2 regions of the Janibacter cremeus genome follow, and region 2 is predicted to be linked to the other one. Evidence: predicted binding sites of a transcription regulator. Region 2 holds the regulator's gene; the other holds the start of a gene.
What was found. The regulator LexA, encoded in region 2, represses DNA repair genes until DNA is damaged. The targets are predictions, from matches to a motif close to TCGAACANNTGTTCGA.
Positions count from the first base shown of each region.

Region 1: the regulator LexA is predicted to act here: its motif matches at 8,481-8,496, upstream of recA (recombinase RecA).

Region 1 is NZ_CP115184.1:1,397,222-1,412,763, forward strand. Features, by position in the region: gene O9K63_RS06460 (glutamate ABC transporter substrate-binding protein) at 1-292, shown strand, start outside; gene O9K63_RS06465 (amino acid ABC transporter permease) at 401-1,054, shown strand; gene O9K63_RS06470 (amino acid ABC transporter permease) at 1,051-1,893, shown strand; gene O9K63_RS06475 (transglutaminase family protein) at 1,958-2,809, opposite strand; gene O9K63_RS06480 (alpha-E domain-containing protein) at 2,806-3,726, opposite strand; partial or broken gene O9K63_RS06485 (circularly permuted type 2 ATP-grasp protein) at 3,825-5,264, opposite strand; partial or broken gene O9K63_RS06490 (winged helix DNA-binding domain-containing protein) at 5,451-6,533, opposite strand; gene O9K63_RS06495 (regulatory protein RecX) at 6,533-7,225, opposite strand; gene recA (recombinase RecA) at 7,233-8,306, opposite strand; gene thpR (RNA 2',3'-cyclic phosphodiesterase) at 8,566-9,126, opposite strand; gene O9K63_RS06510 (acetyl-CoA hydrolase/transferase family protein) at 9,157-10,386, shown strand; gene O9K63_RS06515 (ABC transporter permease) at 10,397-11,194, opposite strand; gene O9K63_RS06520 (ABC transporter permease) at 11,191-12,030, opposite strand; gene O9K63_RS06525 (ABC transporter ATP-binding protein) at 12,030-13,019, opposite strand; gene O9K63_RS06530 (DUF3046 domain-containing protein) at 13,016-13,270, opposite strand; gene O9K63_RS06535 (agmatine deiminase family protein) at 13,348-14,397, shown strand; gene O9K63_RS06540 (lysoplasmalogenase family protein) at 14,394-15,098, shown strand; gene O9K63_RS06545 (alpha/beta hydrolase) at 15,080-15,542, opposite strand, start outside.
Region 2 is NZ_CP115184.1:437,063-452,604, forward strand. Features, by position in the region: gene O9K63_RS02015 (glycosyltransferase family 2 protein) at 1-280, shown strand, start outside; gene leuS (leucine--tRNA ligase) at 393-3,293, shown strand; gene O9K63_RS02025 (pirin family protein) at 3,563-4,603, opposite strand; gene O9K63_RS02030 (carboxymuconolactone decarboxylase family protein) at 4,600-5,073, opposite strand; gene O9K63_RS02035 (DegV family protein) at 5,128-5,985, shown strand; gene O9K63_RS02040 (ComEA family DNA-binding protein) at 6,084-6,899, shown strand; gene O9K63_RS02045 (ComEC/Rec2 family competence protein) at 6,896-9,289, shown strand; gene O9K63_RS02050 (LysR family transcriptional regulator) at 9,300-10,220, opposite strand; gene O9K63_RS02055 (NAD-dependent protein deacetylase) at 10,281-11,111, shown strand; gene O9K63_RS02060 (glutaredoxin domain-containing protein) at 11,117-11,536, opposite strand; gene lexA (transcriptional repressor LexA) at 11,551-12,336, opposite strand; gene O9K63_RS02070 (LysM peptidoglycan-binding domain-containing protein) at 12,538-12,927, shown strand; gene nrdR (transcriptional regulator NrdR) at 13,318-13,791, shown strand; gene O9K63_RS02080 (vitamin B12-dependent ribonucleotide reductase) at 13,875-15,542, shown strand, end outside.

The sequences.
Region 1 (15,542 bases), 960 kb from region 2:
GACGCAGCTGGAGAACGGCTCGGTCGACGTGGTCACCACCGATGGCGCGATCCTCCTCGGCTACGCCGCCGAGACCCCCGACGAGCTCGAGGTCGTCGGCGAGGCGTTCAGCGAGGAGCGCTACGGCATCGGGTTCCAGAAGGACGACGCCGAGATGTGCGAGTTCCTCACCACCACGCTGACCGACTCCTTCGAGGACGGCTCGTACGACGAGGCCTTCCAGAGCACGCTGGGCGAGTCCGGTGTCGAGACGCCGGAGCCCCCGGCCGTCGACGAGGGCTGCACGGCCTGACCGGAAAGGCTCCTCGCCGGGCCGGGGCCGACCGGACGCGTCATTCCCCGGCCCCGGCCCGACGAGGAGCCCTGACCCAGCCCATCCCGAGGCCGCGAGAGGACGTCCGTGGGTCCTGAATACTTCTCCGAGTTGATCTCCAGACTTGCTGATGGGTTCGTGGTGACCCTCCAGCTGCTCGGATGGTCGCTGCTCTTCTCGACGATCATCGGCACGGCGCTCGGCGCCATGCGGGTCTCGCCCCTCGCGCCGTTGCGAGCGTTCGGCACCGCCTACGTCAACATCTTCCGGAACACGCCGCTCGTGGTGCTCTTCCTCATCGTGGTCGTGGGCCTGCCCGGCATCGGCTTCCTGCCCAGCTTCTTCTGGCGCGCGGTGATGGCGCTGTCCCTCTACACCGCGGCCTTCGTGTGCGAGTGCGTGCGCTCGGGAGTGAACACGGTCGAAGCCGGGCAGGCCGAGGCCGCCCGATCGATCGGGATGGACTTCGGGCAGTCGCTGCGCTTCGTCGTCCTCCCCCAGGCCTTCCGCGCGGTCATCCCGCCACTGGCCAGCGTCTACATCGCCCTGACGAAGAACACCTCGGTGGCGGCCGTCTTCGGCATCACCGAGGCGACCTACCAGCTGAGCAACCTCATCCGGGACTTCCCGGGGTCTCTGTGGGTCAACTTCATCGGTATCGCACTGGGCTACATCCTCATCGTGGCGGTGATCTCGGCGATCGCCAACATGTTCGAGCGCCGAGTGGGGGTGGCGGCATGAGTACCGTCCTCTTCGACACTCCCGGCCCGCGCGCCCTCGCCCGACAGCGGATCTACACGGTCATCACAGCCGTGGTCCTGGGCGCTCTGCTGGCCGCGGCACTGTGGCAGCTGTGGACCAAGGAGATGATCACTCCCGACCAGTGGGTGGCCTTCACCGAGCCCCGGATCCTCGTGGCCCTCCTCGAGGAACTGGTCGTCGCTACCCTCGCCGGCGCTGCCGTCGCGATCGTGCTCGCCGTCGCCTTCGGGGCGGTCTTCGCCGCGGGGCGTCTCGCCGACCCGGCGTGGATCCGCCTCCCGTGCTGGGCCGTCATCGAGTTCTTCCGGGCTGTGCCACTCCTTCTGATGATCTACGTTCTGTTCTACGGGTTCGGCAGCACCCTGGGCACCTTCTGGTCGCTCGTCCTCGCCCTCATGCTCTACAACGGGTCGGTCCTCGCGGAGATCTTCCGTGCCGGGATCCAGGCCGTCCCCAAGGGGCAGAGCGAGGCCGCATATGCCATCGGGATGACGAAGTCCCAGGTCTTGGTCCAGATCCTCGCGCCCCAGGCCCTGCGCTCGATGCTGCCGGCCATCATCAGCCAGTGCGTCGTCGCGCTGAAGGACACGACCCTCGGCTTCGCCATCGGTGCATCCGGGATCGTCGACGTCGGGGAGCGGATCTACCTCGCCAGGGTGTACGACAACCCGTTTGCGGTGGGCATCGTGCTCGCCGCGGTCTTCATCGTCATCAACTACAGCCTCTCGAGGCTGGCGGTCTACCTCGAGAGCCGGATGCGTCAACAGGGCACGCAAGCCGTCCACGTGAACGAGGCGGAGGAAGCACAACCGGCCTGATCGGGTCGCTCCTGCTCCCCGTCCACCGCCGCCACTGCCCGGGCTCGTGCGGCGGCCATGGTGGTCAGCCCAGGCGCGTGTAGGTGATCTCGAGGTCGAGCTCCTCCAGCGGCGGCCCGACGAACATGCCGCGGAAGGGCGAGACGTCGTCGTAGTCCCGGCCCCGGCCGAGGATCACGTGGTTGAGCCCCACCGAGCCCGGGTTGGTCGGGTCGATCGGGCGCCAGGCGCCGTCCCAGAACTCGACCCACGCATGGTTGCGGGCGACGACGCTCGTCCCCCGCGGGATCTCCCCGGCCTCGTCGGTGACGTAGCCGCTGACGTAGCGGGACGGGATACCGATCGAGCGCAGTCCACCGAGGGTGATGTGCGCGAAGTCCTGGCAGACACCACGCCGCTGCTCCCACACCTCGGCCGCCGTCGACTGCCAGCCGGTGATGCCCGGCTCGTAGGTGAGGGCCTGGTACACCCGATCGGCCAAGGCCAGGGCCGCCGCTCGCGGCGTGGCCTCGTCGGCGACCTGCGCGGCGAGCTCGGCCACCTCTGCGGGAGGCGCGGTGCGCGGGGTCTGTGCCAGGAACTCGCTGAGCCGGTCCTGGGTGTCCGCGGAGCGCACCACCTCCCAGCCGCCGGCGTCCGACGCCTCCTCCGCGACGTCCGAGCGCTCGACGAGGCTGATGGCCTCGATCTCGAGGACGTCGTGCGGGGACTGGGCCTCCATGGCCATGACCTGGGTGCCCCAGTGGTCCTCGTAGACATTGCTCCACGTGAGGGGGCGCACGCGGATGCGCGCCTCGAGGGCCACCTGGCCCGGCTCGTCGACCGGGGTCATGCGCAGCTCGTTGTGCGAGGTGGAGACCTCGCCCTCGTAGCGCATCGTCGTGTGGTGGACGATGCGGTAGCGCCTGCTGCTCATACGATCTCTCCCGTCCACTCCTGGACCGGCGCGGACATGAAGTACCGCGCGCCGACCGCGTCCGATGCCGCCATGACGGCCTCCTGGACCTCCTGCATCCGCTCCGGCAGGTCGCGCAGGACGACCTCCGGGTTGCTGAACTCGAGGGAGGTGCGGATGTGCCCGAGGATGCGGCGGGCCTCGTCGGAGAAGCCGACCCGGTCCTTGTCCGGGGAGAGGACGATCAACCGGTCCTCGGCCTCCTTCAGCGCCGCGATGACCGAGCGTGGGAAGCGTCGGTCGAGGGTGAGGAAGGCCGCAGCCGTGCGGTCGGTGACGACCCCACGCATCGTGCGCAACATCGCCTGCTGCGCACCGCAGCTGGCCAGCACCGATCCCCAGCCCGGACCGAAGTCGCTCGCACCCGTGGCGACCAGCCGTGCGGTCATGTCCGCCCGCTCGAGCGCCCGACCGAGGACGAGGAAGTCCCAGGCGTCGTCGTGGCTCATCGTCGTGTCCGCGAGGCCTCCGACGAGCGCCGCCCGCTCGCGCACCCACCCGAGGTGGTGCTGGGTCGCCCGGCCCGGCGTGAAGACGTTCCACCGGTGGTAGGTCGTGTTGACCGTCTCCCACATCTCCGTGGACACCGTCTCGCGGGCCCGGCGGGCGTTCTCCCTGGCCGAGTGCCACGACCCGGAGATCGCGTTGGGGTTGGTCGCGTCGAAGACGAGCATCCGGCTGGTGCCGGTGTAGTCGACCTCGCCGACGTCGTCGTACCCCATGATCCCGCGCAGCACCATCGTGCAGGCCGTCTGCTCGTCGGTCGCGGGATCGTCGAGGAGCTGCAGGCGCAGCGTGTCGACGATGCGAGCGGTGCCGTCGGCCCGCTCGACGTAGCGGCCGATCCAGAAGAGGGCATCGGCGATCCGGCTGAGCATCAGCGGTCCTCCTCGGTCGAGCGGGTCTCGTTGGGTGCACCGGAGCCGAGGAAGATGACCTCGCCCTCGTCGGACTCCTGCGAGAGGCGGTTGTACCGACCCGCGAGCACCCAGGTGTCCTTGGATCCGCCACCCTGGCTGGAGTTGACGACGAGCTGCCCCTCGGGCAGGGCGACCCGGGTCAGGCCCCCGGGCAGCACCGAGACGTCGTCGCCGTCGTTGACCGCGAAGGGCCGCAGGTCCACGTGCCGCGGCTGCAGCGTCCCGTCGATGAGCGTCGGGACCGTCGAGAGCTGGACGACCGGCTGGGCGATCCATCCGCGCGGGTCGTCGAGCAGCTTGGTCCGTAGCTCGTCCAGCTCGCCGGGCGAGGCGACGGGACCGACGACCAGGCCCTTGCCGCCGGAGCCGTCGACCGGCTTGACCACCATCTCGTCCAGGCGCCCGATGACGTCCTTGAGCGCCCCGGGCTCGTTGAGCCGGTAGGTGTCGACGTTCGGGAGGATCGGCTCCTCCTCGAGGTAGTACCGCGTCAGCTCCGGGACGTAGGAGTAGACGAGCTTGTCGTCGGCCACGCCGTTGCCGATGGCATTGGCCAGGGTCACGCGCCCGGCCCGGATGGCCGAGACCAGCCCCGGGACGCCGAGCATCGAGTCGCGGCGGAAGTGCACCGGGTCGAGGAAGTCGTCGTCGATGCGGCGGTAGATCACATCGACCCGCTCCTCGCCGTGGGTCGTGCGCATGCGCACCTCTCCCCCGCGCACGACGAGGTCGCGCCCCTCGACGAGCTCGACGCCCATCATCCGCGCGAGGAGCGTGTGCTCGAAGTAGGCGCTGTTGTAGACGCCGGGGGTGAGGACGACGACCGTCGGCTCGGCCCTCCCTTCGGGTGCCGAGGCCCGCAACGCCTGGAGGAGCATCCGCGGGTAGTCGTGCACCGGGCGGATGCGCATCGTCGCGAAGGCCTCGGGGAAGACGTTGGTCATCGCCCGGCGGTTGGCGATGACGTAGGAGACCCCGGACGGGACCCGGACGTTGTCCTCGAGCACCCGGAAGGTGCCCTCCTCGTCCCGGATGAGGTCGATGCCGCTGACGTGGGCGCGCACGCCGTTCGGCGGTCGCAGTCCGGCGACGGCGCGGTGGTAGTGCGCCGAGGTCGCGATGAGCTTCCACGGGATGATGCCGTCCTCGACGGCCCTGGGCAGCCCGTGGGGGCGCGAGTAGATGTCGTCGAGGAAGGCCTCGAGCACCTTCACCCGCTGCGCGACGCCCTGCTCCACGGTCTGCCAGGCGTCGGCGTCGATGACGCGCGGCACGGCGTCCAGGGGGAAGGGACGCTCCTCGCCCGCGTGGTCGAAGGTGACGCCCTGCTCGAAGAACATCCGGGCCAGCGCATCGGCGCGTTCCTTCAGCGCCTCGGGCTCCATCAGGCGCAGGGTGTGGTGGATCGGCTTGTAGGGCGGTCGCGGCTCACCCGACTCGTCGAGCATCTCGTCCCACGCCGCACTGGGCGAGTACGTCCCGAAGAGAGAGTCCAGTGCATCAGTCACGCAGCCCACACTAACCGCGGGGGCAGCGGTGGGGTGCGGGGACGAAGGGCGTTCTCCTCGGCCCCTCTCAGGTCGGCGCGGTGACGACCTGCACGGAGGTGGCCCCGCGCAGGGTGCCAGCGCCTCGGCCTCGGTCCGCACCTGCTCCGTCTGTCGCCGCGTCAGCGGGACGAAGGGGGTGACCGTGACCGTCAGCCCGTGGCCGGCCGTGCGGGACCGCCATGTGCCGGCGATGCTCCCGTCGACGAGCACGGAGCCGGGCTCGCCGGCGCCCTTCCACACACTCCGGTGGTGCTCCGGGGCCAGGATGCTGGGGCGGTCACGCGACTGGGTGTAGGGATCGCGGGGCGGCAGCAGTCGCACCCCCTGGGGCCGGGGAGCCGACCCGAGGGCCACGGCGTCCTCGGTGAGCAGCCATGCCCGACGGCCGGTGTCGACCTCGGTCAGCTCGTCGCGGACGAGGGCCCACCAGTCCGCGGCGTCACCGGACCGCACTCCCAACCACGCGGCCAGCTCTGCACGGGTGGACGGGCCGTGGCACCGCAGGTATCGGCGGACGAGCTCCGCCCACGCCTGACCCGGTGGCACCTGCGGGACGGCACCGCCGAGCCACTCGCCAACGAGGACGAAGGGGTACGAGGTGCCCTCCCGCGGCGCGAAGCACACCACCTGCTCCAGGGTGAGGATGCGGACGCAGAAGTGGACGACGGCCTCCCCGAGCGGTTGTCCCTCGGCATACGGCCCCTCGGCCCGCCACCGCTCACGTTGTCGTGGCGCGAGGGTGGCCGCGATCCGGGCCGAGATCTCGGCCCCGAGCGCTCCGATGGGCAGGTGCCGCCCGGACAGCACCGTGACGATCTCGGCACGTGTCGCCGTGACGGCCTCGTCCAGCCCCATCCCGAGGGAGCGCAGCGCCTGCCGCACCCCGACGACGAGGTGCTCCCTGCCCCGCTCGGTAGGCGGGAGCACGCCGGTCGTGAAGACGGCCGCGTCGGCGCTCGGGACGAGGAAGGGCGCCCCACGCATCGCCCAGGTCCGCACCAGGACCTTGTCCTCGGTGATCGCCCGGTCGAGGTGCTCCGGTGTGAGCCCCTCCACCCGGGCGTGGAGGGCGAGCAGCGCCGCCCCGGGCGGGCTGTCCTGCACGCCGCACGCACCGACGACCTCGGCGAGCCGGTCCACCGGCACCCGCTCGCCCAGCCCGTGCGCCCGCATCCGACGTGCGATGACGTCCTCCACGGGCACACGATCGACCATCAGTCGCGCTGGTGCTCGGGCTGGGCGTCGAGCGCCTCGTTGATGACGAGACGGGCCACCTCCGGGCCGTACCCCTTGCGGGCGAGCATGCCGGCCAGGCGCCGCGTCTGGACGGCCCGGTCCAGGCCGTGCATCGAGCGCAGCTTCTTCTCCACCAGCTCGTGGGCGCGGGCACGCTCGTCCTCGGGATCGATCTCGTCGAGGACCGCCCGGGCGAGCTCCTCGTCGACGCCCTTCTTCCGCAGCTCGTGCGACAGGGCCCGTCGTGCCAACCCCCGACCGGCCTGCTTGGACCGCACGAACGTCTGGGCGTAGGCCTCGTCGTCGACCAGGCCGACCTCCTCGTAGCGGTCGAGGACCTCGGCCGCGACGTCGTCGGGGCATCCCTTGCGGCGCAGCGCCTTCTCCAGCTCGGAGCGCGACTTCGGCGCCCCGGTGAGCAGTCGCAGCACGACGGCGCGGGCGACCGCGTACGGGTCCGCGTCCTCGTCCGTGGCCTTCGGGTCGGGTGGGGGGATCCTCGGCGACTCGCCTGCGGGGGGCTTCGAGGCTCCGGCCGCGGGCGGCCTGCGCACCTCAGCCGGCGTGGGCTCGCCGGGTGCGTCAGCGGATCCGTCCTCGATGGCGGAGACCGCCGCGCGCAGGCCCTCGAGCGTGCGCGGGGCGGTCTCCGTGGTGTCGTGATCGCTCATGACCAGCTCAGAAGTCGACGGGGACCTCGGCCGGCTCCTTGGCCTCGTCCTCGACGGGGGCGACACCGATACCGAGCTTGTTCTTGATCTTCAGCTCGATCTCGTCGGAGAGCTGCGGGTTGTCCTTGAGGAACTTGCGCGCGTTCTCCTTGCCCTGACCCAGCTGGTCGCCCTCGTAGGTGTACCAGGCGCCGGCCTTGCGGACGAAGCCGTGCTCGACGCCCATGTCGATCAGGCCGCCCTCACGGGAGATGCCCTGGCCGTAGAGGATGTCGAACTCGGCCTGCTTGAACGGCGGCGAGACCTTGTTCTTCACGACCTTGCACCGGGTGCGGTTGCCGACCGGGTCGGTCCCGTCCTTGAGGGTCTCGATGCGCCGGACGTCCAGGCGCACCGAGGCGTAGAACTTCAGCGCCTTGCCACCCGTGGTCGTCTCGGGTGAGCCGAACATCACGCCGATCTTCTCGCGGAGCTGGTTGATGAAGATGGCCGTCGTCCCGGACGTGCTGAGCGCACCGGTGATCTTGCGCAGCGCCTGGCTCATCAGGCGGGCCTGCAGACCGACGTGGCTGTCACCCATCTCGCCCTCGATCTCGGCACGGGGCACGAGCGCGGCGACGGAGTCGACGACGATGATGTCGAGCGCACCGGAGCGGATCAGCATGTCGGCGATCTCCAGGGCCTGCTCACCGGTGTCCGGCTGGCTGACCAGGAGGGCGTCGGTGTCGACACCGAGCTTCTTCGCGTACTCGGGGTCGAGCGCGTGCTCGGCGTCGATGAAGGCCGCGATGCCGCCGGCCTTCTGCGCGTTGGCCACGGCGTGCAGGGCCACGGTCGTCTTGCCGGAGGACTCGGGACCGTAGATCTCGACGACACGACCGCGGGGCAGGCCGCCGATGCCGAGGGCGACGTCGAGGGAGATCGACCCCGTCGGGATGGTCGCGATCGGAGGGCGCACGTCATCGCCGAGGCGCATGACCGCGCCCTTGCCGTGTGCCTTCTCGATCTGCCCCATGACGCTGTCGAGGGACTTGAGCTTCTGCTCGTGGAGCTTGCTGTCGATGGTCGTGACCTCAGCCATGCCACACCTTCCTTGTCATCGTGTCGGGCGCGCCCACCGGCGACCGGATCCGCACTGTCGGACGTCTCGTGCTTGTCTGGTCAGACGCTAGGAGCCACCACCGACAACGGTCCGCAGCTGCCGTGGGGCTGTGGACACCAGTGCTGTCGGATGGGCACCTGTGGACGACGCTACCCGAACACGTGTTCGAGGTCAGCATCCGACGCGCCGACACGCCGCACTGCGTGCCCCGAGTGCCCCGATTGCCCCGAGCGCCCGATCACTCCCCCGACAGGGCCGGCCGGGCGACCGTCTCGTGACGTGGCCGACGCCGTGGCCCCTCCCCCAGGTGGGAGGCGACGAGCTCGATCTCGCGCACCCGCCACGGCGAGGAGCGGAAGGTGTCCAGCACCCGCAACCACTTCGTCGCCTCGATCGGCCTCTTGAGCCGGGCCAGGGACAGGTGCGGCACGAAGGCCTTGCCGTCCGGCGTCGCCCCGGAGACGTTCGCAGCGGCCCTCGCCCCGGTCGCCAGCCTCGCGAGCGGCTCCTCCGCCGCGGCGTCGACCCCGAGCCACAGCACCTTCGCCCGGGTCGGGTCGGGGAAGCACCCGGCTCCCCCGAGCTGCACGTCGAAGGGGGCGACCCGCGCCGCCGCCGAGTCGAGGTGCTCGACGAGCTCGTCCTCCCGGGCATCGGGCACCGAGGGCATGAAGGCCAGCGTCAGGTGCCACTGCGAGGGATCGATCCACGGCATCCCCTCCCGGGGCGCCAGGAAGTCGGCCAGCTCCTCGAGCACGGCCTGCGGCGGCACGACCGCGACGAACATCCGCTGTGGCACGGTCCCACCGTCCCACGCGAGGATGGGTCCGTGCAGACCGTCGACACTCCCGCCCTCGCCACCGCCTTCCGCGCCCTGCCCGCGACGCCCCGGGTCGTCGTCTCCGGCAACCACAGCGTGCCGTGGGAGGCCGTGCGCGTGCTCGACGAGCACGTGCAGTCCTACGTCCTCAACGTGCTCAACGGGCCCCCCGGCCTGCCCGACCGCGAGGGAGTCGTCCTCGAGACGAGCTTCGTCGGGCCCGGCCAGCGTCGACGGCCGGGCCTGAGCTACGTGCCCAGCCGCCTGTCCCTGGTCCCGGTCCTCTTCCGCGAGCGCCTGCCGGTCGACGCGGTCGTCCTGCACTGTGCACCGCCGCGCGAGGGGTACCTCTCCCTCGGTCTGGAGGTCAACATCCTGCCCGCGGCGCTCGAGGCCTGCCGCGCCCGTGGCGGTCTCGTCGTGGCCGTCGTCAACAACCGCATGCCGTACACGCACGGGGACGCCCTGGTGCCGCTCGAGGACGTCGACCTGGCCGTCGAGTGCGACGAGCCGCTCCCCTCCCCGGGTGCCCCGCCACCCCTTGGCGAGGACGCGCAGACCATCGGGCGCAGTGTCGCCGCGAGGGTCCCCGACGGCGCCACCCTGCAGATGGGGATCGGGGCCGTCCCGGACGCCGCCCTGGCCGCCTTGACGGAGCACCGCGGGCTGCGCCTGTGGACCGAGATGTTCTCCGACGGGGTGCTCGCCCTCGACGCGGCCGGCGCCCTGGACCCCGAGCATCCCTTGACCACGTCCTTCCTCTTCGGGTCGCCGGAGCTCTACGCCTGGGTCGACGACAACCCTCGCGTCAGGATGGCCCGGACCGAGCACACGAACGATCCGGGGCTCATCGCCGAGCAGCGCCTGATGACCTCGATCAACACGGCGCTGGAGGTCGACCTCTTCGGGCAGGCCAACGCCTCGCGCATCGGTGCCCGCATCCACAGCGGATTCGGGGGCCAGACGGACTTCATCGTCGGCGCCCTGCACTCCCCCGGGGGCCAGGCGATCCTGGCCCTGCGCTCCTGGCACCCCCGCGCCGACCTCTCCACGATCGTGCCGCTCGTCGACGAGCCGGTGACCTCGTTCCAGGCCAGTGCCATCGTGACCGAGCAGGGCACCGCCCCGCTCTTCGGGTCGACCGAGCGGGAGCAGGCGCGCGCGCTCATCGAGGAGGCGGCCCACCCCCGCGTCCGGGACGAGCTGTGGGAGGAGGCCGTGGCCCTGGGCCTGGCCTGACCCCCTTCGCTCAGGCCCGCAGCAGGGTCTCGATCCGTCGGGAGGTCGCCCGGATCCCGACCACACCGAGGACGAGCAGGTAGGCGACGTGCCACAGCAGCCCCCAGCCGACCTCGCCGAGCATGAGCCCGCGCTCGAGCGCGACCCCGTGGTACAGCGGCGTGGCCATGACGAGCGGCTGCGCCCAGCCCGGGTAGGTCCCCAGCGGGAAGAAGGTCGCCGAGAGCAGGAAGAGCGGCTGGATGACGAGCACGACCCAGTCGAAGTCCACCCACGAGCGCATGAAGGTCGTCGCGAACATGCCGACGGCGGAGAAGGCGAGCCCGATGAAGACCGCCGCCGGGACCGCGAGCACCGACCACCACGAGTCGACCACACCGACGGCCAGGGCCACGAGGTAGAAGACGAGCGCGTAGACCCCGCCCCGGATGAGCGACCAGACCACCTCGCCCACGGCGATGTCGCGGGGACCGAGCGGCGTCGCCAGCATGGCGTCGTAGATCTTGGCGTACTTCAGCTTGAAGAAGACGTTGAACGTCGAGTCCATGACCGCGCCGTTCATCGCGGACGCGGCGAGCATGGCCGGGGCGACGAAGGCCGCGTAGGTGACCGTCGACCCGCCGTCGGTCACGACGAAGGGGACGAGCGAGCCGACCCCGATGCCGAGCGAGAAGAGGTAGAAGACCGGCTCGGCGAAGCCGGTGACGAAGGCCGCCCACTGCCGCCGGAAGCTGACGACGTTGCGCTCGACGACCGAGCGCCACATCGCCAGGCCCGGGGTCAGCACGCCGGGAGACAGGGAGGTCACGACACCAACCTCCGCGTCATCCCCGCGTGGGCGTACACCCAGCCGACGCCGATGAAGAGCAGCAGCACCACCAGGTGCACGAGGTCGAGGACGGCGAGACCGCCCGTGGCGGCGCCCCGAATCAGCTCCACGCCGTGCCACAGCGGAGTGAGCCAGGCGAGGACCTCGAGGACGAACGGCAGCCGGTCGACGGGGAAGAAGACCCCGGAGAAGAGCATCAGCGGGGTGATGACCAACCGGTAGACGACGTTGAAGGAGGAGTCCCCCTTCGCCCGGGCGGTGAACCCGAAGAGGGGGACGGCGAAGGCGAGCGTCACGAGCAGCCCGATCGGGACGGCGAGCACCACCCAGGCCGAGGAGAAGCTGCCGAAGAGCGCGGCCACCAGGACGAAGGCGGCTGCGGCGACGGTCCCCTGGGCGGCGACGACCGTGAGGTGACCGAGCAGCAGGTCGCTGACGCGCAGGGGCGTGGCGAGCATCGAGTGGTACATCCGGTTCCACGTGAAGAGGCCGTACACCGGGTAGGTGGACTCGCTGACGGCGGTCATCATCGCCTGGACGGCCACCATGCCCGGGGCGACGAAGGCCAGGTACGGGACGCCGTCGACCCCGCCGGACGACGCGTCGACCAGGGAGCCCAGTCCGAGCCCCATCGCGAGCAGGAAGAGCAGCGGGGAGACGAAGCGGCTGAACAGCGAGCCCTGCCACGTGCGTCGGTAGACCACGAGGAAGTACGCCGCGACGGCCCCGATCCGCTCGGTCGGGCGAAGGGGGCTGCGCACCCCGTGCAGGTGCCGTGCGTCGGTCGGTGGTGCCGCGGACGAAGGGAGGGCCATCAGTCGACCAGCGTGCGTCCGGTGAGGTGGAGGAAGACGTCCTCGAGCGTCGAGCGGCGCACGATGGAGCTGATCGGGTCGATGCCCCGGGCGTGGACCGCCTCGAGCGCGCCGTCGCCGTGGTCGGTGTAGAGCAGGAGGCGGTCGGGCAGCGCCTCGACCCGCTCGCCGATGCCCTCGACGAGGTGCACCGCGTCGGTGTGGTCCGCCGGCTCGGCCAGGGGCAGGCGCAGCTCGAGGACCTCCCGGGTGGCGTGGGCCCGGATGAGCGAGCGGGGCGACCCCTCGGCGACGATCCGGCCGTGGTCCATGACGACGAGCCGGTCGCACAGCTGCTCGGCCTCGTCCATGTAGTGCGTGGTGATGATCAGCGTCACGCCGCGGCGCTTGAGGCGGAAGAGGCGGTCCCACAGCACGTGCCGCGCCTGCGGGTCGAGACCCGTCGTGGGCTCGTCCAGCAGGAGGATCTCGGGGTTGTTGACCAGGCTGCGGGCGATGGTCAGGCGGCGCTTCATGCCGCCCGAGAGCGGCTCGACGGTGTCCTTGCGGCGCTCGGTCAGCTGGGCGAAGTCGAGCAGCTCGTCGGTGCGCTCGCGGATGACCTTGCGGGACAGGCCGAAGTAGCGCCCGTACACGTGGAGGTTCTCCTCGACGGTGATCTCCTCGTCGAGGTTGTCCTGCTGGGGGCAGTTGCCCAGGCGGGCCCGGATGGCCGGCCCGTCGACGAGCGGGTCGAGGCCGAAGATCCGCAGGTCACCGCTGCTCGGCGGAGAGGTCGCGGCGACCATCTTCATCGTCGAGGACTTGCCGGCGCCGTTGGGCCCGAGGAAGCCGAAGGACTCCCCCCGGACGACCTCGACGTCGATGCCGTCGACGGCGGTGAAGTCGCCGAAGGTCTTGGTCAGGCCCCGGGCCCGCAGGAGCACCTCGGCCCGACGGCCGTCCTCCCGCGGGTCGGGGTGCGACGCAGGAGCCCGGGAACCACTCACTCGGGCCGCTCGAGGGCGATCTCGGGCGGCACCGGCACCGGCTCCCGGTCGACGCCCAGGCGCCGGTCCTCAGGGATCCCGAGGTCCTCGCACAGGTGCTCCCAGACCGTGCGCGGCGGGACCCCCGCGTCGAGCGCGGCGGCCGCGGTGCGGTCCCCGAGCGCCTGCACGACGTGGCCCCGGGCGAGCGTGTCGGCATAGGCCTGACCGAACTCGTCCGTCATGAGGGTCCAGAAGCGACTCAAACGCACCCGCACAGGCTAGTTGCTTGCGACGGTGTCGGAGGCAGGCGGCATACTGCAGCCACGACGACGAAGGAGGACGCCGGATGGGGCGCCCGACGACCCGGTGGCACATGCCCGCCGAGTGGTACACGCACGAGCAGACGTGGATGGCCTGGCCGAGCCACGGCTACACCCTCGGGGACACCGAGGAGGAGGCGGAGGTGGCACGACGCACCTGGGCGGCCGTCGCCCGCGCGATCGCCACCTTCGAGCCGGTGACGCTCGTCGTCCAGCCGCGGGACATCCACCTGTGCCGCGAGTACCTCCGCAACGACACCGCCCACCCGATCGACATCGTCCTCGCCGACCTCGACGACGCGTGGATGCGCGACATCGGCCCGACCTTCGTCCTCGACCCCGAGGGCGGGCTCGGCGGCGTCGACTGGATCTTCAACGGGTGGGGCGCGCAGTCCTGGGCCAGCTGGGAGCACGACGCCCGGATCGCCGGGCACGTGGCCGACGCCGCGGGAGCCCACCACCTCCCTTCGTCCATCGTCAACGAGGGCGGCGGGCTGCACGTCGACGGCGAGGGGACGGTCCTGCTCACCGAGACCGTCCAGCTCGACCCCGGCCGCAACCCCGGTGCGACGCGGGCGGACATCGAGGCGGAGGTCGGCCCGCTCCTGGGGGTCGATACCTTCATCTGGCTCCCGCGCGGGCTGACGCGCGACTACGACGAGTTCGGTACCCGCGGGCACGTCGACATCGTCGCGACCTTCACCGCGCCGGGGCGCGTCCTGCTGCACTGGCAGGAGGACGAGTCGCACCCCGACCACGCGGTCTGCCGCGAGGTCGAGCAGGTGCTGCTCGCCGCGACCGACTCGGCCGGTCGTTCGCTCGAGGTCACCCGCGTCCCCGCGCCCCGGACGCTGACCGACGACGAGGGCCCCGTCGACTGGTCCTACGTGAACCACCTCGTGTGCAACGGCGGCGTCGTGGCGTGCGTCTTCGACGACCCGAACGACGAGCGCGCGCTGCAGGTCCTGCGCGAGGTCTACCCCGGACGCGAGGTCGTGGGCGTCGACGCCCGCCCCCTCTTCGACCGTGGTGGGGGCATCCACTGCATCACCCAGCAGGAGCCGTTGTCCGCGTGAGCCTCCCTGCCCTCCTGCGCACCCGAGCCGACCTCCTCGCCTATGTGCCCGCTGCCGTGACGACGACCGCGGCGGCGATGGCCGGACGCGACCGCATCCACTTGGCGAGCAAGCTGGCCCTCGCCCCGACGCTCGCGACCGGTGTCGCGGCGAGCCGGTCGGCCCGCTCCCGCGGACGCACCACCACACTGCTCGTCGCACTCACCGGGTCGCTCGTCGGCGACTGGTTCATGTACCGCTCCGGCCGGACCGAGGGGGCGGCGTCCCGGCAGCACATGCGACTGGGCGCGAGCGCCTTCGCCGTGCAGCAGCTCGGCCTGATCCGCACCCTGCTGCGTGACGGCGCCCGCCCGCGGCCGGTCCCGACCGCGGCCGCGGCCGGCGTCATGGCGGTCCTCGCGGCGCTCGACTCCGACGGCGGCCCGCCCGACCCGGTCCTGGGTGGGTACGGCGTGCTCCTCGGGGCCATGTCGGCGCTGGCCATGGGCGAAGGGGGCTCCCCGCGGGCTCGTCGCGGGGTCGCCCTGGGCGGGGCCCTCTTCCTGCTCTCCGACGCGGCGATCATCATCGGGCAGCAGTACGCGACGACACCCGCGCGGCGGGCCGTCGCAGACGGTGTCGTCCTGTCGACGTACACGACGGCGCTGGGCCTGCTCGTGCACGGTCTCCGGGACGAGACCCGTCAGGGTGTCGCGACGTAGGGCTCACGCAGGCCCTCCCGCACGACCCCCTTGAGGCGCTCTGCCCGCGCGGGGTTCCAGTCCGTCGGCCGCATGAGGACCGCCCACGCGTCCACGTGCTCCCCCGAGAAGTTGTGCCCGTGCCCGGGCCCGGGCTCCATGCTCAGGGCCATGTCGGCAGTGAGCTGCCAGAACGTGACGAAGGGGATCCACCGGGTCGCCCCGAGGACGTCCCGACCGCGCGGCTCCTCGAGCCAGTCGGGGCGCTGGAGGATCAGGTCGGGACTCCACCACGTGATCGGGTCCGAGGCGTGCTGAAGGTACAGCACCCGGGATCGGCCCCATGGGCTCACGACCGGCCGGGCCGCATCCGCGGGTGAGGTCGTGAAGCGCACGATGCTCCCGCGGCCGTACACGGGCTCCACCTCCGGGGAGCGGGCGTCGCGTCGGTCGACGAAGCGGCGG
Region 2 (15,542 bases):
GGACGAGAGGCGTCGGTACCTGACCGAGATCTACCAGCGGCGGATCGAGGAGGACGTGCCGACCCTGCTGAAGCTCGGTCTGCTGGACACCGTCGAGCGGGGCGACTACCGGCCGAGCTCCTTCACGCCGCGGGAGCGGAAGAAGCTGACCCACGAGCTGTCGGCACTGCTGGTGGCTGACAAGGGGCACTTCCAGCCGCGGAAGATCGAGCACGACCTCGTGGAGCTGAAGCGCAGGATCCACCGCGGCCCCGTTCGCCGCTTCCACCGCACGAGCTGAGCAGCCATCGCCCGCGGTGGCCACCGCGGACCGGACGGGGGCAGGGCGTGTCCGGCTAGTAATGTGCGCCGTGGGCCGAACGGCCGAGGCAACCCCGGGAGACACAGCACTGATGAGCGAGACGCCGTACCGCTACACCGCCGAGATGGCCGGTCGGATCGAGGTCGACTGGCAGGACCGGTGGGAGGAGCAGGGGACCTTCCGTGCGCCGAACCCCACCGGACCGTGGGCCGAGCCCGAGCGCGTGGCCTCCTACGACGGGCACATGCTCGTCCTCGACATGTTCCCCTACCCCTCGGGCGCCGGCCTGCACGTCGGCCACCCGCTGGGCTACATCGCCACCGACGTCTACTCGCGCTTCCAGCGGATGCTCGGCAAGAACGTCCTGCACTGCCTGGGCTACGACGCCTTCGGACTGCCCGCGGAGCAGTTCGCCGTGCAGACCGGCCAGCACCCGCGCAAGACCACCGAGGACAACATGGTGGTGATGAAGCGCCAGCTGCGCCGCCTGGGCCTGGGGCACGACGACCGGCGCGCCTTCGCCACGATCGACCCCGACTACTACCGGTGGACGCAGTGGATCTTCCTGCAGATCCACAACTCCTGGTACGACCCGGACGCGGTGCGCCCCGACGGCGGCACCGGCCGCGCCCGCCCGATCGACGAGCTGGTCGACTCCTTCGCCTCCGGTGAGCGGCCCCTGCCGAAGGGGGAGACCCGCCCCTGGGCGCAGCTGTCCCCCAAGGAGCAGGCGGACGTCCTCGACGAGTACCGCCTCGCCTACACCAGCCACGCCCCGGTGAACTGGGCCCCCGGTCTGGGGACCGTGCTGGCCAACGAGGAGGTCACCGCCGACGGACGCTCCGAGCGCGGCAACTACCCGGTCTTCAAGGCTAACCTGCGCCAGTGGGTCATGCGCATCACCTCCTACGCCGACCGTCTCGCCGACGACCTCGACCGGGTCGACTGGCCGGAGAAGGTCAAGGCCATGCAGCGAAACTGGATCGGCCGCAGCGAGGGTGCCGCCGTCACCTTCCCCGCGAGGGGTGCAGACGGGAGCGAGCACGGCATCGAGGTCTTCACCACGCGCCCGGACACGCTCTTCGGCGCGACCTTCATGGTCCTCGCCCCGGAGCACCCGCTCGTCGACGCGCTCGTGCCCGAGGGTGGTTGGCCCGAGGGGACCGACGAGCGCTGGACCGGGGGAGCGGACACCCCCTTCGCCGCCGTGAGCTCCTACCGCGACGCGGCCGGGCGCAAGACCGAGGTCGAGCGCCAGATCGACACCAAGGACAAGACCGGTGTCTTCACCGGTGGCTGGGCGACCAACCCGGTCACGGGCGAGCAGGTCCCGGTCTTCGTCGCCGACTACGTCCTCATGGGCTACGGCACCGGCGCCATCATGGCGGTGCCCTCGGGCGACCAGCGCGACTTCGAGTACGCGACCGCCTTCGGGCTGCCGATCGTGCACACCGTGCAGGCGCCGGAGGGGCACGAGGGTGCCTGGACCGGCGAGGGCACGATCATCAACTCCACCGCCGAGGGCATCTCCCTGGACGGGTTGAGCGTCGCCGAGGGCAAGGCGAGGATCACCGCCTGGCTCGAGGAGACCGGCCGGGGCGAGGGCACGGTCAACTACAAGCTGCGCGACTGGCTCTTCTCCCGGCAGCGCTACTGGGGCGAGCCCTTCCCGATCGTCTTCGACGAGGACGGCGTCGCGCACGCCCTGCCCGAGTCGATGCTGCCGGTCGAGCTGCCCGAGGTCGAGCACTACAGCCCGCGCACCTTCGAGCCTGACGACGCGAGCAGCGAGCCCGAGCCGCCGCTGGGTCGCGCGACCGAGTGGGTCGAGGTCGAGCTCGACCTCGGTGACGGGCCGAAGAAGTACCGTCGCGAGACCAACACGATGCCCAACTGGGCCGGTTCCTGCTGGTACTACCTGCGCTACCTCGACCCGGCCAACGACCAGGCCTTCGTCGACCCGGGCAACGAGGCCTACTGGGTCGGCCCGCGTCCCGAGTCGGTGCCCGGCGCCCCCGCCGGCACCCGCGACCCGGGTGGCGTCGACCTGTACATCGGCGGTGTCGAGCACGCCGTGCTGCACCTGCTCTACGCGCGCTTCTGGCACAAGGTCCTCTTCGACCTCGGCCACGTCACGAGCGAGGAGCCCTTCCGCAAGTACTTCTCGCAGGGTTACATCCAGGCGCACGCCTACCGCGACGGCCGCGGCCAGCCGGTGCCGGCCTCCGAGGTCGAGGAGCACGGTGATGAGCACGGGCGGACGTCGTTCACCTGGCAGGGCCAGCCGGTCACCCAGGAGTACGGCAAGATCGGCAAGTCGCTGAAGAACGCCGTCAGCCCGGACGAGATGTACGAGCAGTTCGGTGCCGACACCTTCCGCGTCTACGAGATGTCGCTCGGCCCGCTGGAGCAGTCCAAGCCGTGGGAGACCCGCGCGGTCGTCGGCAGCCAGCGCTTCCTGCAGCGCCTGTGGCGCAACGTCGTCGACGAGGAGAGCGGCGAGGTGCACGTCACCGACGACGCCCTCGACGCCGACACCGAGCGCCTGCTGCACCAGGTGATCGCCGCGGTGCGCGAGGACTACGACGGTCTGGGCTTCAACACCGCCATCGCGCGCCTGATCGAGCTGAACAACGCGCTGACCAAGCTCGACTCCGTGCCCCGCGCGGGCATCGAGCCGCTCGTGCTCATGGTCGCCCCCGTGGCGCCGCACCTCGCGGAGGAGCTGTGGTCGCGCCTCGGGCACGAGGAGTCACTGGCCCACGCGCCCTTCCCGGTCGCCGACGAGTCGAAGATGGTCGAGTCGAGCGTCACCTGCGTCATCCAGATCAAGGGCAAGGTCCGGGATCGGGTCGAGGTCCCCGCGGACATCAGCGAGGCCGACCTCGAGGCGCTCGCGCTCGACCGCGAGAAGGTCCGGGCGGCGACCGAGGCGGGCGTGCGCAAGGTCATCGTCCGCGCGCCCAAGCTGGTCAACGTCGTCCCTGTCTGACGCTCGCCCGTGCGGGCCCCACCCGTGCCACCCCGCCCCGTGCCGGCTCCGCCCGGACGAAGGACGGGAGGCCCTTGGTCGTTCGTTCCTCACTCCCTGAGTCGGGCCAACCCATCCTTCGTCCGTGCATCGCCCACTGCTCCCGTGGGGCCTCACTTCCATTGAGGCAGCACGCAACTCCGCCGGGCTGGCCTGGCCGGTCGTCAGGTGGTCAACTCGTGCGACTCACAGCGGAATTTGACGCACCACGTGACCACCTGATGGGCCGCCTACTGTCCTCGCGGCCTGATCCGTGCGTTCGGTAACGCCGGAGCAGGAAGGGGGGCGGGCTGGTTCGGCGGGAAGGTCCCGAACTGCGGGTACCCGATACCGGCGCCGTAGCTGCCGGACTCGGCGGCCGAGACGGCGCCGGGGAACTGCTCGGCGCCGATCTCGGTCTGCCAGGCCTCGCGGTGGGCGACGATCTCGTCGTGGCTGCGGCCGACGAAGTTCCACCACATGACGATCTGCTCGCCGAAGGGCCGCCCGCCGACGAGGATCGCGCGGACCGGCTCGTCCCCGGCCTCCAGACGGATCGTGCCGGGACCGTCCTCGGGCAGGTGGGCGAGCTCGGTCGGGGCGACCGGCTGCCGGTGTCCGTCGACGACGAGCGTCAGGTCACCGGAGTCGACGAGGACGCCGTGCTCGAAGTCGGTGTCCACCTCGAGCTCGACGCTCTCGCCGGCGCGGACGTCGACCTGGGCGGCGAGGGCGTCCACCCGCGTGCGCACGGGTGAGGTGATCCCGGCGCAGGTGCCGATGTAGGTCATGACCGCGCCGCCGGGGACCTCGGCGCGCTCGGCGACGTGGTGCTGGGACCCGGGGGCGGAGTGACGCACCGCGTCCGGGAGGGCGTACCAGAGCTGGACACCGTGGAGCGTCGTCGTGTCGGCGGAGGAGAACTCCGAGTGCGAGACCCCGGTGCCCGCGATCATCAGGTTCACCTCGGCGGGGCGCACGACGTTGGCGAAGTCCGTGGAGTCGATGTGCTCGATGCGCCCCTCGAAGAGCAGCGTCACCGTGGCCAGGCCGGTGTGCGGGTGGCGGGGGACCGACATCCCACCGCTGCTGGCGACGGCGTCGGGGCCGAAGTGGTCGACGAAGCACCACGGACCGATGAGGCTGCGCCTGCGCTGGGGCAGGGTGCGCCGCACCTTCATCGCCCGTGGGCCACCGAGGGGGACCTCACGGGCGGTGATGATCTCGATGGCATCGGCGCACGTGACGTGCTCGCCCTCGTACTCGAGCGGGTCGATCTCTGCGTTGCTCATGGCTCTCCTCGCCGCTTGACGGGGTGCTCCGAGAGGATGGAGACGCGGTTGTAGGCGTTCATGGTCACGGCGGCCCACTCCACGGCGGTGAAGGCCTCGTCGCCGAGGGTGTCGTGCGCGGAGCGCAGCCGCGCCCGTCGCACGTCGACGTCGGGGAGGGAGGTGGTCACCTCGGCGACCTCGAGCACGGCGCACTCGACGACGTCGAAGAGGGTGGACTCCCGCCACGCCGGCAGCTGCGCGATGCGCTGGCTCGTGGCGCCCGCCTCCTCGGCCTTCCGGGTGTGCAGGTCCAGGCAGAACGAGCAGCCGTTGAGCTGGGAGATGCGCACGTTCATCAGCTCGAGCGTCTGGCGGTCCAGCCCGGCGGCCTCCGCGGCGGCCGAGACCTTCATCGCGAGGGAGTTCAGCGCCTTCCACACGTCGGGGTCGGAGCGGTCCAGGAAGGGCTGACGGTCACTGGAGGACATGCCCGCAGGCTAGCCCGGACCGCTGATCGTGTCGCTCCTCGATATCCTCACCTCGTGAACATCGCCGTCGTCACCGACTCCACCGCGTCGCTGACCGAGGACCTCCGCAGCCGGCACGGGATCACCGTCGTGCCCCTGCACGTGGTCGTCAACGGCGTCGACCGCGCCGAGGGCGAGGGCGCGGACACCGGGTGGGTCGTGGAGGCGCTGCGCGCCAAGGCGGACATCAACACCTCCCGGCCGACCCCGGCGGCCTTCCTGCAGGCATACCAGCAGGTGGCGAAGGGGGGTGCCGACGCGATCATCTCGGTGCACCTGAGCGGTCACCTCTCGGGCACGGCGGACTCCGCCCGCTCCGCCGCACCCGAGTCCCCGGTACCGGTGCACGTCGTCGACTCGCAGCTGATCGGGATGGCCCTGGGGTTCGCCGCGATCGGTGCCGCGCGGGACGCGCAGGCCGGGTACGACGTCGACGACGTCCTCGAGCGCCTGGAGCGCCGCTGCGCGGCCTCGTCGATCCGACTGGTCGTGCACAGCCTCGAGCGGCTGCGCCGGGGTGGCCGCATCGGCGGTGCGGCGGCGCTGCTGGGGTCGGCCCTGGCGATGAAGCCCCTCCTCCACGTGGTGGACGGCGAGGTCCAGCCGCTGGAGCGGGTGCGCACTGCCGGCAAGGCGATCGCCCGGCTGCAGGCGCTGACGGAGGCCGACTGCGACGCGCTGCCCGACTGGGCCGACGGCGCCGACGTCGCCGTCCACCACATCGACGCGGGGGACAGGGCCGAGCTGCTGGCCGCGAACCTGGGGCAGCACGTCGACGGTGACGTGGACCTGGCGAACCTCAGCGCCGTCGTCGCCGCGCACGTCGGCCTCGGCACCGTCGGTGTCGCCGTGAGCCCGCGCCCCCGCGACTGAGCCACCACTGCTCCACAACCACCAGCGCTCGACCGGCCGGTCCACAGCGCAACGCAGGACCGACCCCGCACACCCCGCACCTCCCTAGCGTCACGGGCATGAGCCCACGTGCCAGCGAGCCCTCCACCCGGGTCGCCGAGATCCTCGATGACGACCGTGACCCCGCGGTGCTCGAGCTGCCCTCGACCGTGGCGACCGGTCGCTACTCGGTCAGTCGCCAGGCCGTGATCGGCATCGCCCTCGTCGTCGCGGTCGCGGTGGCGGTGCTCGGTGGTCGCTATCTCATGGCGCGCCAGGACGCGGCTCCCCAGCCCGTGGCGGCGGTGGCCGACGAGGGGGACCGCAGCGCCTACGCCGGGCAGGAGGCTGATGGTGAGGGCGGTGGCGCCGGAGCGGGCGGATCGGTCCCGACGCCGGCCAGCGAGCCGGACGGGGCAGCCGGCTCGGTGGCCGCCGCACCATCTGCCGCACCCGGCGTCACCGTCCACGTCGTCGGCGAGGTCAAGAGCCCGGGGATCGTCTCGCTGCCCGGGGGCTCGCGCGTCACGGACGCGCTGGAGGACGCGGGCGGCGCAACCTCCAAGGCCGACCTGACCGGCATCAACCTCGCCCGCGAGCTCGTCGACGGTGAGCAGGTCGTGGTGCCGAAACCCGGGGAGACGCCTGTCGGGGCGGCGCCTCCGACCGGGCCGGGTAGCCCCGGAGGGCCGGCCTCGCCGGATGCCCCGGTCAACCTCAACACCGCCGACCTCGCCACGCTCGAGACGCTGCCGGGTGTCGGCCCGGTCCTGGCGCAGCGGATCATGGACTGGCGCCTGGAGCACGGGCAGTTCGTCGCCGTCGAGGAGCTCGGCGAGGTCAGCGGCATCGGCGACAAGACCTACGCGCAGCTCGCCCCCAAGGTCACCGTGTGACCTCCGCGCAGCCGGTCCTCGACCTGCGGCTGCTCCTGCCGTGCCTCACAGCGTGGGCGGTGGGGGCGTGGGCGCTGTCCTGGTCCGGCGCCCAGCGCGCCACCGGTGTCGCCCTCGCCCTCGCCCTGCTTGCCGTGCTCGTGGCCGCGGGTGTGCGCTACCGCGGTCGGCACGCCCGGGCGTCGTGGCGCCGGGACGGTCCCGGCGTGCTCGCGCTGACCCTCGTCGCGACCGTGCTCGTCCTGGGCTCCTCGGCCGCGCACGAGTGGCGCCGACAGCTCGGCCCGGTCGACCGGCTCGCCGAGCGTGGCGCGATGGTCCGGGCGGAGGGGGTGGTCCTCACCGAGCCGAGGGTGCGCGCCGGGCGGCCCTCGGGCGACGAAGGGGGCGAGCCCCCTCAGCAGGCCTACCTCCGGGTCCGGCTCGAGAGCGTCGACTCACGCGGGGTCAGGACCCGGGTCCACGCGCCGGTCTTCGTCCGCGGTGACGCGGCGTGGGCCGAGGTCGGCTGGCACGACCGGATCGAGCTGACCGGCAAGCTCTCGCCAGCCGATGCCGCGGCCCCGGAGGTCGCGCAGCTGAGCCCCCGCGGCCCGCCGGTGCCGGTGGGGGAGCGCTCCACCGTCCGGGCCGGCGCCGAGCACCTGCGCAGCGGGATGCGCGAGGCGGTCGACCCGCTGCCGACCGATGCCCGCGCCCTGCTGCCGGCCCTGGTCATCGGCGACACCTCGATGACACCGCAGGAGCTGACCGACGACATGCTCGTCACCGGCATGAGCCACCTGTCGGCGGTGAGCGGCTCCAATGTCGCGGTCGTCCTCGCGGCACTCGTCGGGGCCTGCCGGCTGGGTGGGGTCCCGCGGCGCTGGCGACCGTGGGCGGCCGGGGCCGGCCTGGCGTTCTTCGTCGTCCTCGCGCGACCGGAGCCCAGCGTCATCCGGGCGGCGACGATGGGGGCGATCGGCCTGATCGGGATGAGCACCTCCCGTCGCGGGGCCGGGACACCGGTGCTCTGCACGGCGGTACTCGTGCTGCTGGCGATCGATCCGTGGCTCGCCCGCTCCTACGGCTTCGTGCTGTCGACGCTGGCGACCCTGGGGCTGCTGCTCTTCGTGCGGCCCTGGTCGGCGGCGATCAACGCGCACCTGCCCCGGCAGCTGCACCTCATCGGGCCGGCGGTCGCGATCCCGCTCGCGGCGCAGCTGGTCTGCGGCCCGGTCATCGTCCTGCTCCAGGGCAATGTCAGCCTCATCGCCGTCGTGGCCAACCTCGTCGCCGCACCCTTCGTCGCACCGGCCACCGTCCTGGGCGTCACCGCCGCCCTCGTCGCGGTCGTGAGCACCACGGTGGCGACGCTCGTGGGGTGGCTGGGGACCCCCTTCGCCCTGGTCATCGCGTGGACCGCCCGGGTGGCCGCGGACGTGCCCGGCGGGGCCCTGCCGTGGCCGGACGGTGCGCCGGGGGCGCTGCTGCTCGCGGCCGTGACGGCGGTGGGCATCCTCTGCGGGCCGTGGGTGCTGCACCGGGCCCGGGCCAGTCCGCTCGTGGCTCTCGGGGTCCTCACCGTCCTCACGACCGGGTTGGTCCCCTCCCGCAGCCTCGGGTGGCCACCACCGGGGTGGCGGCTCGTCGCGTGCGACGTCGGGCAGGGGGACGGGCTGGTCCTCGCCTCGGGCCCCCGTCGGGCGGTGCTCGTCGACGTCGGTCCGGAGGACAGCGACATCGACGGTTGCCTGGACCGGCTCGGGGTGCGCTCGCTCGACGCGGTGGTGCTCACGCACTTCCACGAGGACCACGTGGCCGGTCTCGAGGACGCGCTGGGCGGACGGGCGGTCGGGGCGCTGCTCGTCACTCCCGAGGCCGATCCCGAGTGGGCGGCCCGGCAGGTCCGGGAGGTCGCCGCGGAGCACGACGTGCCGGTGCGCACGGTCGTGGCGGGCGACCGCTTCGAGCTCGGTGAGGTCAGCGCGACGGCGTGGTGGCCGGCCCGTCCCGTGGCCGGGGGGTCGCCGGCCAACAACGCGAGCATCGTGCTGCACGTGCGCAGCGGGGACGTCGACGCGCTGCTGCTCGGGGACATCGAGCGCGAGGCCGGGCACGCCCTGCTGCTCGCCCTGCGGCGCGACCCGGCGATGGCCGCGGCCGCCGACGGGCTCGAGGTGCTGAAGATGCCCCACCACGGGTCGAGCAACCTGGACGAGGGCTTCATGGACGAGGTCGCCGCGCCGGTCGCGCTCATCAGCGTCGGTGCCGACAACGACTACGGCCACCCCACGCCCTCCGCCCTCGCCTGGGCCGCGAGCCACGCCTCCCGGACCCTGCGCACCGACGTCCACGGTGACATCGCGGTCCTCGACGGGCCCAGGGTCGTCACCGAGAGGCCCGGGTGAGCCCGTAGCGTCAGACGGAGGCGGGCGTGGCCGTCGCGGCGGAGGCGACGAGCGCCTCGAGCGTGGCGGCGACGGCCGGCACCTTGAGCAGGTCCTCGGTCGTGACCGCGTGGATCCGGCGATGGCTCGTCGGGTCCAGCGGACGGATGACGACGTCGGGGTTGGAGGTCGCCGCGCGGATGAGGTCGGGGATGAGCGCCACCCCGAGACCGGCGGCGACGAACCCCTGGACGGCGACGTAGTCCTCGGTCTCGAAGGCGACCTTGGGCGCGAATCCCGCGTTGTTGGCGATCTGCAGCAGGTGCCCGCGACAGCGGGCGCACCCGGCGATCCAGTCCTCGTCGGTCAGGTCGGTCATCGAGACGACCTCCTGCCCGGCGAGCGGGTGGTCGTGGGGGAGGGCGACGCGGACCTCCTCCTCGAGCAGGGGGTGGACGGCGAAGCCCTCGAGGTCCTCGCCACGGGCGATGTCGCTGCCGTCGTAGGAGAAGGCGACGGCGAGGTCGACCTCCCCGGAGCGCAGCGCGGCGATCGACTCGGGCGGCTCGGCCTCGGCGAACTGCACCGACAGGTCCGGGTACTGCCTGCGCACCGCGGCGAGCGCGCGGGGGACGAGCGTGACCGAGGAGGAGGGGAAGGCCATCAGGCGGACCCGACCGGAGCGCAGCCCGGCGATCGCGGCGACCTCCTCCTCGGCGGCGTCGAGGGCGGCGAGCACGGGGGCGGCGTGGCGGGCCAGGACGCTGCCGGCCTCGGTCAGGCGCACGGAGCGACCGACCTTCTCCACGAGCACGGTGCCGGTGCGCTGCTCGAGCCGCTTGACCATCTGGGAGACGGCCGGTTGCGAGTAGCCGAGGGCGAGGGCAGCGGCGGTGAAGCTGCCCTCCTCGGCGATGGCGCGCATCACGCGCAGCCCTGCGGCGTCGATCATGCCGCCATGCTAAGCCGTGGGTGGTGGATCAGGGGTCCGGCTACGTCGCATACTGGGCGGGTGATCGAGGACATCGCCCGCGTGCTGTCGGCAGGACCGGCGCTGGTGCTCACGGGCGCCGGCATGTCCACCGACTCCGGCATCCCCGACTACCGCGGCCCGGACGGCCAGCGGAAGGTCACGCCCATGCACCTCTCGGAGTTCGTCGCCAGCAGCGAGGCGCGGCGGCGCTACTGGGCGCGCAGCTTCGTCGGTTGGCGCCGCTTCCACGCGGCCCGGCCCAACGCGGCGCACCATGCCGTCACGCGCCTGCAGGAGCTCGGAGCGGTGGGCCCGCTGATCACGCAGAACGTCGACGGCCTGCACCAGGCCGCCGGCACCCGCGAGGTCGTCGAGCTGCACGGCAACCTCGTCGACGTCGTCTGCCTCACCTGCGACGCGCGGGTCGCCCGTCCCGTCCTCGACGAGCGGATGGCCGCGGAGAACCCCGGCTTCGACGTCGACAGCGACGAGATCCGCCCGGACGGCGACGTGCGGCTCGACGCCGTGGACGTCGAGCGGTTCCGGGTACCGATCTGCACCTCGTGCGGGCAGGACACGCTCAAGCCGGACGTCGTCTTCTTCGGGGGAGCGGTGGACAAGCCGAAGGTCCAGCACTGCTTCGACCTGACCGACCAGGCGCCGAGCCTGCTCGTGCTCGGTAGCTCGCTGCAGGTGATGTCCGGGCTGCGCTTCGTGCGCCGGGCGGCCAAGCGCGGGATCCCGGTCGCGCTGATCACCCGGGGGCCGAGCCGGGGCGACGACCTCGTCGACCACCGCGTCGACGGGGAGCTGGCCGACTCCCTTCGCTCACTGACGCAGTCGTTGGACCGGGTGGCCGCGAGCGCCTGAGGTGGTCAGCGCAGCGCGGCCCTGACGACCTCGGGGTCGGGGTTGGTGTGCACCTCGTCGCCGATGCGCACGGTCGGGACGGTCTCGTTGCCGCCGTTGACCGAGCGGACGAAGGCGGCCGCGTCCTCGTCCGCCCAGATGCTGACCCAGGCGGCCTTGTCCTTGTCCTTGCCCAGGGCGCCGCGCAGGCGCAGGCAGAACACGCACCCGGGGCGCCAGTAGATGACGACGGGGAACTCGCTGCGCCTCGCCTCGACCTCGGCGTGGCCCGGCCCGCCGCGGCCGTTGAGCGGGGAGAGCCACCACGCGAAGACGAGGACGACGACGAACAGCACGACGTTGGACCCCTCGCCGGTGCGCACTCCCTGTGCCGCGAGGACGATGCCCGCGACGAGCAGGGCCAGTGCGGATCCCCATCTGCGCATGGGGCGATTGTGCCTCAGAGGCTGCGCAGGACCGCCGTCACCTTGCCCAGCACGGTCGCGTGGTCGCCGTCGATCGGCTCGAAGGCCGGGTTGTGGGGGAGCAGCCAGACGTGGCCGTCCTTGCGCTTGAAGGTCTTGACCGTCGCCTCGTTGTCGAGCATCGCCGCGATGATGTCGCCGTTGTCGGCGTCGGGCTGCTGGCGCACGACGACCCAGTCGCCGTCGCAGATGGCCGCGTCGACCATCGAGTCGCCGACGACCTTGAGCAGGAAGAGGGAGCCCTCGCCGACGATCTGCTTCGGCAGCGGGAAGACGTCGTCGACGAGCTCCTCGGCGGTGATCGGCACACCGGCGGCGATCTCACCCAGGACCGGCACGTAGCTGGCCTCGGGCCGCTCGTCGCCGGAGCCGGTGATGTCGACGTCCTCGTCCTGCGCGGTCGCACCACCACGCATGCCGCCGAAGTCGGCGGTGTCGGCGATGACCGCCTCGGCGTCCGCGTCGGGGGAGATGACCTCGATCGCGCGGGGGCGGTTGGGGTCGCGGCGCAGGTAGCCCTTGCGCTCGAGGGAGGAGAGCTGGTGGGCGACCGAGCTGGGGCTGGTCAGGCCGACGAGCTGCCCGATCTCGCGCAGGCTCGGCGGGTAGCCGCGGGTCGCGACGGCGGTGCGGATAACCTCGAGCACCTTGCGCTGGCGGGCCGTGAGGCCGTCGCCGGAGTCCCGCTCCGGGAGGTGGCGCACGGTGCTGTCGCCGCCGCCGGAGTCCGTGCTCGTGTCCTTGCCGCTGCCCTTGCTCATCTCGACCCTTCCGTCCGTGTCACCAGCGTTGTCGGTGGTCGCTGGTCAACTTCTCGGTAGTGGAGACAGTAGGACGATCGAACAGGTATTTCAAACATGTGTTCGAGCGTGTTGTTGATCTTCTTCGAACATCCGTGCTAGACATCGTACAGACGTTCTATCGAACACCGGTTCGAGGGAACACGCCACGAGGAGGACCAGATGACCGCACTCACCGTCACCCACGGCGCGCCGGTCGGTGCGCCCGCAGTCCGACCGACCCGCACCCGCCACCTGCACTCCGTCCCCACGGGCGACGCGGTCGCTGCCCCGGCGAAGGGGGCGGTGCGGCTGACCCGTCGCGGTCGCCTCACGATGACCCTGACGACGCTGGCGGTTGCCTCCGTCGCGGGCGCGGGGATGGCCTTCGGTGGCCCCGCGGCCACGCCGCAGGAAGTCACCGTCGAGCAGGGACAGACCCTGACCTCGATCGCCGCCGTCGAGATGACCGGCGTGCCGACCGACGACGCGATCGCGCAGATCCGGCAGGCCAACGACCTGGCGACCAGCCACGTCCACGCGGGGCAGACCCTGGTCATCCCCACCCCCTGAGAACCTCCCGGGCCCATCGACCCAGCCCGGGCCGGCCGTCGGCCACCTCCGCATGCCGGAGGTGGCCGACGTGCGTGTCAGGGGGGTCGGTCGAGGTGCCGCAGGGGGTTGGTCGAGGCGTCGCGGTCGCGGGTGCCGGCGAGCTGATCCCCGGTATTCCGGCCCTGTGCGCAGGGCGGTGACCGCTCACCGACGGCGCCACGCCGGGGACTTGCATCCGTTGTGTGACAGGGGTCTAATGGTCACTACATCTAGTGGTTACACAGATGTCATTCGTCCACATCTAGTACACAGGATGAGTTCGGTTCTCCACAGGATTCGGGGAATCGTCCCCATCCCGTCCACCGTTTCATCCACAGGCACACCCCTACGAACCGAGAGGAGTCGGCCATGCACTGTCCCTTCTGCCGGCACACCGACTCCCGGGTCATCGACAGCCGGACCACCGACGACGGCAGCGCGATCCGCCGCCGCCGCCAGTGCCCGGAGTGCTCCCGGCGCTTCACCACGCTGGAGAGCGCGAGCCTGTCGGTGACCAAGCGGTCGGGTGCTGCCGAGCCGTTCAGCCGGGCCAAGGTGCTCGCCGGTGTCCGCAAGGCCTGTCAGGGCCGCCCGGTCACCGAGGACCAGCTCGCCCTGCTCGCCCAGCGCGTGGAGGAGAGCATCCGCTCGCAGGGCAGCGCCGAGATCGACGCCCACGAGGTGGGCATGGCGATCCTGCCGCCCCTGCGGGACCTGGACGAGGTCGCATACCTGCGCTACGCGTCCGTCTACCAGTCCTTCGAGTCGCTCGAGGACTTCGAGGCGGCCATCAGCGCCCTGCGCCGCGAGCACGCGACCGCCACCGAGGGCGCCACCCCATAGACCCCGGGTACCGATACGCGATTGGGCTGTCGGTACCCGGTGCAAACGTAAGAACCGTACACACGGATCGAGGAGAGAAGAGCATGACCGAGACCGCCGGCAAGTCCAGCGCACGTCGCGGCTCCCGCACGAACAAGGGGCTGACGATCGAGCGCATCCACACCACCGAGGGCGTGCACCCGTACGACGAGGTGACGTGGGAGAAGCGTGACGTCGTCCAGCAGAACTGGAAGACCGGCGCGACGATCTTCGAGCAGCGCGGGGTCGAGTTCCCCGACTTCTGGTCGTTGAACGCCTCGACGATCGTGACGACGAAGTACTTCCGGGGCGCCCTGGGCACCCCGGAGCGCGAGACCGGTCTGAAGCAGCTCATCGACCGCGTCGTGCTCACCTACGTCAAGGCCGGCAAGGACAACGGCTACTTCGCCACCGACACCGACGCCGAGATCTTCGAGCACGAGCTGACGTACGCCCTGCTCCACCAGATCTTCAGCTTCAACTCCCCGGTGTGGTTCAACGTCGGCACGCAGAGCCCGCAGCAGGTCAGCGCCTGCTTCATCCTCTCCGTCGACGACTCCATGGACTCGATCCTCAACTGGTACAAGGAGGAGGGCTTCATCTTCAAGGGCGGCTCCGGCGCCGGCCTGAACCTCTCCCGTATCCGCTCCTCCAAGGAGTTGCTCTCCTCCGGTGGCACCGCCTCCGGCCCGGTCTCCTTCATGCGTGGTGCCGACGCCTCCGCCGGCACGATCAAGTCCGGTGGCGCGACCCGTCGCGCGGCGAAGATGGTCGTCCTGGACGTCGACCACCCGGACATCGAGGAGTTCGTCGAGACCAAGGCCCGCGAGGAGCACAAGATCCGTGCGCTGCGTGACGCCGGCTTCGACATGGACCTCGGCGGCGCGGACATCACCTCCGTGCAGTACCAGAACGCGAACAACTCGGTGCGCGTCAACGACGAGTTCATGCGTGCGGTCGAGGACGGGACCGAGTTCGGTCTGAAGTCGCGCACCGACGGCTCGGTCATCGAGAGCGTCGACGCCCGCGAGCTCATGGGCAAGATCGCCCAGGCCGCGTGGGAGTGCGCCGACCCGGGCATCCAGTACGACGACACGATCAACGACTGGCACACCAACCCCGAGTCGGGTCGGATCACCGCGTCGAACCCCTGCAGCGAGTACATGTCCCTGGACAACTCCTCCTGCAACCTCGCCTCGCTGAACCTGCTGAAGTTCCTCGGCGACGACGACACCTTCGACGCCGAGCGCTTCCAGAAGGTCGCCGAGCTGGTCATCACCGCGATGGACATCTCCATCTGCTTCGCGGACTTCCCGACGGACCCGATCGGTGACACCACGCGCGACTACCGCCAGCTGGGCATCGGCTACGCCAACCTCGGCGCGCTGCTGATGGCGACCGGTCACGGTTACGACTCCGACGGCGGTCGTGCCCTCGCGGCGTCGATCACCTCGCTGCTCACCGGTGCCTCCTACAAGCGCTCCGCGGAGCTCGCCGGCATCGTCGGCCCGTACAACGGCTACGCCCGCAACGCCGACGCGCACAAGCGCGTCATGCGCAAGCACCAGGCCGCCAACGACGAGATCCGCACGCTGCACACGATGGACCGCTCGATCCACAAGGCGGCCACCAAGGCCTGGGACGCGGTCGTCAAGGTCGGCGAGAAGAACGGCTACCGCAACGCCCAGGCGTCGGTGCTCGCTCCCACCGGGACCATCGGCTTCATGATGGAC